One region of the Acidovorax sp. NN32 genome, then DNA from elsewhere that is predicted to be linked to it. Evidence: predicted binding sites of a transcription regulator. Region 1 holds the regulator's gene; the other holds the start of a gene.
The links. The regulator HrcA, encoded in region 1, represses chaperone genes, less so after heat shock. The targets are predictions, from matches to a motif close to TTAGCACTCNNNNNNNNNGAGTGCTAA.

Region 1 (3,414 bases):
GGTGACTGTCACCAACGGCAAAGGTGTGCTCGCCCGCGTGGCCGCTGAACTGGCCAATTCAGAAGCTGACATCACCCATGTGGACATGGATGACGAGGCGGCCCTCGACACCACGGACTTGCGCTTCATTGTGGCGGTGCGAGATCAGACCCACCTCGAAACCGCACTGCGCAACTTGCGGCGCACCCAGGCCGTCATTCGCGCTGCACGCATCACCCCGCAGGCCACGTAAGCACTTCACAGCGCTGAGCGGCGCCATCAACCCATGCTGGGCTTGGCGCAAAGCGGCGCTGCGGACCCCGCTCAGTCCGCATGCGCGGCGCGCTGCGGATACTGCACTGCCACCACTTCAAGGCTTCGCACGCCTCCTGGCGTAGGCAGCAGCACCTCGTCACCCACATGGGCCTTCAAGAGCGCACGCGCCACCGGCGAGATCCAGCTCACCTGCGATTCCCGGCTGTCTGCCTCATCGATGCCCATGATGGTGATCGTGCGCTTTATACCTTCGTCATCGATGTACGTGACTGTGGAGCCGAAAAACACCTGATTGCTGCCCGCATGCAGGCTGGGATCCACCACTTCGGCAATCTCGAGCCGCTTGGTGAGAAAGCGGATGCGCCGATCAATCTCTCGCAAACGTTTCTTGCCGTAGAGATAGTCGCCATTTTCAGACCGATCTCCGTTGCTGGCAGCCCAGTGCACGGCTTCGACAACTTTGGGCCGCTCGTTGTCAATCAGGTCCAGCAACTCGTCACGCAGGCGTGCGTATCCTGCCGGAGTGATGTAGTTCTTGCCGCCCGCAGGCAACGCAGGCAACACCAATTCATCCTCATCGGAAGCATCGGTTTCTTTGGTAAAGGCCTTGCTCATGGAAGATCTCCCCCGTCAGCGAGAAACGCTTTGACAAATGAAAAAGCCTGCAATCTTGCGATTGCAGGCTTTAAACATTGGTGCGGCTGGCAGGAATCGAACCCACGACCCCTTGGTTCGTAGCCAAGTACTCTATCCAGCTGAGCTACAGCCGCTAAGCTTCAAATTATAGCATGATTTCTTGGCAATCCTTGAAATCAACTTTTTTACTGTAACCATGCCGCATGGGCCTGATCAGCAAAGCTCAACTCAACGCAAGCCGCAATTGTAATGCACTCCAGAGACTCCAAAAGAAGAAAGGCGCACATTGCGACAAGAAAACTGGCCGTGATCGTGATGATCGCCCATTCAAATGAATAGGTGGTAGGGCGTGTTGGACTTGAACCAACGACCAAAGGATTATGAGTCCTCTGCTCTAACCAACTGAGCTAACGCCCCAGGCCATGCTCCAGCGCTATACAACGGGGCAAGCGCCGTATTGTAGGGGCTTTACTTGCGATGGCTGAGTGCGTTGGACACCAGCTTTGATGTGATGTCCACGATCTGAATCATCCGGTCGTATGGCATGCGCGTGGGGCCGATCACGCCTAGCGTCCCGACCACTTTGCCGTCCACCTCATACGGAGCACTGACGATGGACAGCTCTTCAAAAGGCACGACATGGCTTTCGCCGCCAATGTAGATGCGCACTCCCTCGGCCTGGCTGGAGATATCCAGCAACCGCAGAATCTGGGTTTTCTGTTCGAACAGATCGAAGGCACGTCGCAAGTTACCCATGTCGCTGGAGAAATCACTGACCGCCAGCAGGTTGCGCTCACCAGAAATCACGACCTCGTCCTGCGCTTGGGACAAAGCCTCAGACCCCACATTCACCGCAGCCTGCATGAGCGAAGCGATCTCGCCGCGCAGCACATCCACCTCAGATTTCAGGCGCTCACGCACTTGCTCCATCGCAAGTCCCGCGTAATGCGCGTTCAGAAAGTTGGAAGCCTCAATGAGTTGTGACTGGGAGTAGTCCACGTCCGTGAAGATCACGCGATTTTGAACGTCGCCCTCGGGCGAAACGATGATGACCAAAAATCTCCGTTCGGACAGCCTCAAGAACTCAATATGGCGGAACACCGATGTTCTGCGTGGTGCCATAACGACACCGACGAACTGCGAAAGATTGGATAGCAACTGGGCAGCGTTGGCGATCACCTTTTGCGGCTGTTCGGGCGCAAGCTGGGGGGGGGTCAGAGGGTCCCGCTGCACTGTCAGCATGGTGTCCACAAACAGCCGATAACCTCGTGCAGTAGGAATGCGACCGGCTGAGGTGTGGGGACTCGCGATCAGCCCTAACTCCTCCAGATCCGCCATGACGTTACGGATAGTGGCTGGAGATAAGTCCAGCCCAGACGCGCGCGACAACGTGCGGGATCCGACGGGCTGCCCATCGGCGATGTAGCGCTCGACCAGCGCTTTGAGCAACAACTTGGCACGGTCATCGAGCATGGAATGATTTTAATGATGTAATTTCGCGATGACGTCCAATTTCCGCCATGTCGCACTGATAGGCAAGTACCAAGCTTCTTCGGCGGGCTCCATCGGTGAAAGCTCCCGCCAGGCCCTGGAAGACATCGCCCATTTTCTTGAACGCCAGGGTTGCGAAGTGATGCTGGAAGCTGAGACCGCAAGCAACACCGGGCTCACACACTATCCAGTCCTGAATGTAGACGAGATAGGCAGTCGATGCGATCTGGGCCTGGTGGTCGGAGGCGACGGCACCATGCTGGGCATAGGTCGGCGGCTCGCCCGGTTTGGGACGCCCCTGATCGGCATCAACCAGGGACGGCTTGGCTTCATCACCGACATTCCTTTCGATACCTATCAGGCCACTCTGCCCCCCATGCTCCAGGGCGAATACGAGGAAGACTTGCGACCGCTGATGCACGCAACGGTCGTGCGCGACGAGCGCGTCGTCTTCGAAGCCCTCGCGATGAACGATGTCGTTGTGAACCGAGGCGCGACTTCAGGCATGGTGGAATTGCGGGTCGAGGTCGGCGGCCGATTTGTGGCGAACCAACGCGCAGACGGGCTCATCATCGCCTCACCCACAGGGTCAACGGCGTATTCGCTGTCAGCCGGTGGCCCCATGCTTCACCCCTCCATTCCTGGATGGGTGCTGGTGCCCATCGCCCCCCATACGCTCTCCAACCGACCGATTGTTCTATCGGATGCCACCGAGGTGGCGGTGGAGGTTGTGAGTGGCCGGGATGTCAGTGCCAACTTTGACATGCAGTCACTGGCCTCACTGCTACATGGTGACCGCATTCTGGTGAAAAGGTCAGAGCACTGCGTGCGGTTTCTCCATCCTCAAGGCTGGAACTACTTTGCCACCCTGCGCAAAAAATTGCGCTGGAACGAAGGGGGCTCCTGACCATGGCGCTCCGGCGGATTACCCTGCGCGATTTTGTGATCGTTCAAGCGCTTGAACTTGACCTAAGTTCCGGCTTCACCGTGCTGACGGGAGAAACAGGCGCTGGGAAATCCATCCTGATTGAT
Region 2 (3,414 bases), 200 kb from region 1:
TAATGCCAATAGATTTTAAATATAGTTTTAATGCATTCAGAAAATTCGCGCATTCAAATTCAGCTTACTTAGTAGCCTACTTTTTCAGGAATGGCTTTAACACAGACTGAAGTGTTTGCATCACGCGCCACGATCGCGATCCCACAATATCCCGGTAAACCTGCTGAAGTTGCATGTGACTTGCACCGAGATGCGCCAGCTGAGTGCGAAGCAAACCATTCTCCGCGTCAACCTCTGCGGCGCTCTCCTGCGCTACCCTCACGGCATTTTGATTCAGTTCTGACGCCCGCAAGTGCGCTACTTCCAGTTGCTCCAATTGAGAACGCAACATCCTGTTTTCAGTCTCAATTCTCTCGTTTTCGGATTTCAACGCTGAAATCTCTAATTGCGTGGCCTCATTTTTACCCCCGGATGGCTGGCCGTCGGGCGCATATTCCTGGGTGTCCTCGGCCCTTCGGCCAAACCCCTTCACTGAATAGGTTGACTGCGGGCTAGCACGCCACTCCTGAAGACGCTCCTTGAAGAGTTGGCACGCGTACTCATACAACTTTTGATCGTATTCAACCTGCCCGGCAATTATTTCCCTTGCTCGATTACTCACTTGATCGACTGAAATTCGAGATCTGTTTTCCATTTCAGGGCCGATTTTATAATCACTCAGATCTGGAATCATGCAACGCAAAAGTTCCAGCGACTCTGGAAAACTCTCAGTGATTCCAAAAAAATCCAAAGCTGCCAGATTCTTCTTGGCACTCTCAAGATGCTGCGCCAGATCATCACCGGAATAGGTAGAAAGATACATGGTTTGCTGATTACCCAATGCACCACCCACAATCACGGCATTATCTGAACACACAAACTCCTCCAGGGAGGCCCGCTGCGCAAAGACAAGCGCGTCACGCTCCACGGTATTTGCAACCTTATAATGAGGATCATCAGGTTGGAAGTTTTTCTCGTCGTGCCAAGATTTATATTGAGAAATAGTGCGCTTCAACGGATCACGAACAAAAGTTGCCAAAAACGCGCCCGGGCAGAATCGCAGGAGATCTTTATAGTAAAAGTGACCAAAAACAAATGGCGATGCCCCTTCATTTCGAAAATACATTTCAAGCGACTCCGGCTTGTCATTTCTGTCAAGTCCAGTAAAAGCCCGAGATTTCTCAAAACCTACGCCTTGAGACAAAATATAGTTTTCGAATGCGGTCCCGGAGCATTTCGGTATGTGCACGAACGCAAATGGAGTCTTAAAGCCGGATAGTTCGCCATGCTGATCGCCGTCCGCGGTACAGCGGATATCTGAGAATTTCATAACAAATATATCTATTCGAAGATTAGAGAATTCGAGACACGATCAGAACGGAAATGGACATCAAGATGATGGCGAGAGGGGAGCCATTCAACGCACCTCTTATGCACTTCTCAAAAGCTGGCCTAGCTATGCAACGGCGGATGGCGCAACACGCGCCCCAACCCCGCCGAATGAAGGCCCACAGACCAGCATGTGGAACCTCTCGACTGACAGCAAGGGCTCATGAATCAATGCAGGCAGGGGCCACTCACTATATCTTTGAACCCATCGTCCGCCAGATCGCAAACCCCCTCTGCAGCGCACCTGTGCAAGCAGCCACCGCACCGCCCACGAGGTTCCGAAATCTGTAGGGCATCTTGAAACCGCCACAAATGCCCGTATCATTAGCACTCACCGCAGACGAGTGCTAACACCGCCTCGGCTGCCGGAAGTTTGGTAGCGCCTGGGCCTCCAGGCGCTGAGTACGTCAGCTTTTTACTGAAAACAGGAGCATTGCAATGAACCTTCGCCCTCTGCACGATCGCGTGATCGTCAAGCGTATCGAAAGCGAAACCACGACGGCCTCCGGCATCGTGATCCCTGACAACGCCGCTGAAAAGCCCGATCAAGGTGAAGTGCTGGCCGTCGGCCCCGGCAAGAAGAACGACAAGGGCGACGTGATCGCCCTGAACGTGAAGGTCGGTGACCGCGTTCTGTTCGGCAAGTACTCGGGCCAGACTGTCAAGGTCAACGGCGATGAGCTGCTGGTCATGAAGGAAGACGATCTGTTCGCAGTTGTGGAGAAATAAAGCTACTGCGCAGGCGCCAGGCGTCGTTGCGCGGTGCTCGCAATCCTCACGTACAGGAAGTACGTTCCGGTTGCTGCACTCCGTGCGCCTAGCCTGACACCTGCTCGCTACGCTTTCTTTCCCCACAACCCGTTATCCGTTTAACGATTTTCAGAATTTAGGAGCCAAACATGGCAGCAAAAGACGTAGTTTTCGGCGGCGAAGCCCGCGCACGCATGGTTGAAGGCGTGAACATCCTGGCCAACGCGGTTAAGGTGACTCTGGGCCCCAAGGGTCGCAATGTGGTGCTGGAGCGCTCGTTCGGCGCCCCTACCGTGACCAAGGACGGTGTGTCCGTGGCCAAGGAAATCGAACTCAAGGACAAGCTGCAGAACATGGGCGCCCAGCTCGTGAAGGAAGTGGCCTCCAAGACCAGCGACAACGCTGGTGACGGCACCACCACCGCTACGGTGCTGGCACAAGCCATCGTTCGCGAAGGCTTCAAGTACGTGGCCGCCGGCATCAACCCGATGGACTTGAAGCGCGGTATCGACAAGGCTGTGACGGCCCTGGTTGCCGAGCTGAAGAAGGCTTCCAAGCCCACCACCACCTCCAAGGAAATCGCCCAAGTGGGTTCGATCTCCGCCAACTCCGACGAAACCATTGGCAAGCTGATCGCTGACGCCATGGACAAGGTTGGCAAGGAAGGCGTGATCACCGTGGAAGACGGCAAGTCGCTGGACAGCGAACTGGACGTCGTGGAAGGCATGCAGTTTGACCGCGGCTACCTGTCGCCCTACTTCATCAACAACCCAGAAAAGCAATCCGCGATTCTGGACAACCCCTTCGTGCTGCTGTTCGACAAGAAGATCAGCAACATCCGCGACCTGCTGCCTACGCTGGAGCAAGTTGCCAAGGCTGGCCGTCCCCTGCTGATCATTGCCGAAGAAGTCGAAGGCGAAGCCCTGGCTACGCTGGTGGTCAACACGATTCGCGGCATCCTGAAGGTTGTGGCTGTGAAGGCTCCAGGCTTTGGCGACCGTCGCAAGGCCATGCTGGAAGACATCGCCATCCTGACGGGCGGCAAGGTCATCGCTGAAGAAGTGGGCCTGACGCTCGAAAAGGTGACCCTGGCCGACCTGGGCCAAGCCAAGCGCATCGAAGTGGGCAAGGAAAACACCATCATCATCGACGGCGCCGGTGCTGCTGCTGACATCGAAGCCCGCGTCAAGCAAGTGCGCGTGCAGATCGAAGAAGCCACGTCCGACTACGACCGCGAAAAGCTGCAAGAGCGCGTGGCCAAGCTGGCTGGCGGTGTGGCCGTGATCAAGGTCGGCG

Region 2: a site for HrcA is predicted at 1,693-1,719, ahead of ACT89O_RS04970 (co-chaperone GroES). Genes of this name have one in related genera too.

The regions. Positions count from the first base shown of each region.
Region 1 is NZ_CP199679.1:1,271,466-1,274,879, reverse strand. Features, by position in the region: gene ACT89O_RS05940 (RelA/SpoT family protein) at 1-232, shown strand, start outside; gene greB (transcription elongation factor GreB) at 304-870, opposite strand; tRNA gene ACT89O_RS05930 (tRNA-Arg) at 949-1,025, opposite strand; tRNA gene ACT89O_RS05925 (tRNA-Ile) at 1,232-1,308, opposite strand; gene hrcA (heat-inducible transcriptional repressor HrcA) at 1,360-2,364, opposite strand; gene ACT89O_RS05915 (NAD kinase) at 2,393-3,289, shown strand; gene recN (DNA repair protein RecN) at 3,292-3,414, shown strand, end outside.
Region 2 is NZ_CP199679.1:1,074,975-1,078,388, reverse strand. Features, by position in the region: gene ACT89O_RS04975 (hypothetical protein) at 77-1,309, opposite strand; gene ACT89O_RS04970 (co-chaperone GroES) at 1,807-2,097, shown strand; gene groL (chaperonin GroEL) at 2,268-3,414, shown strand, end outside.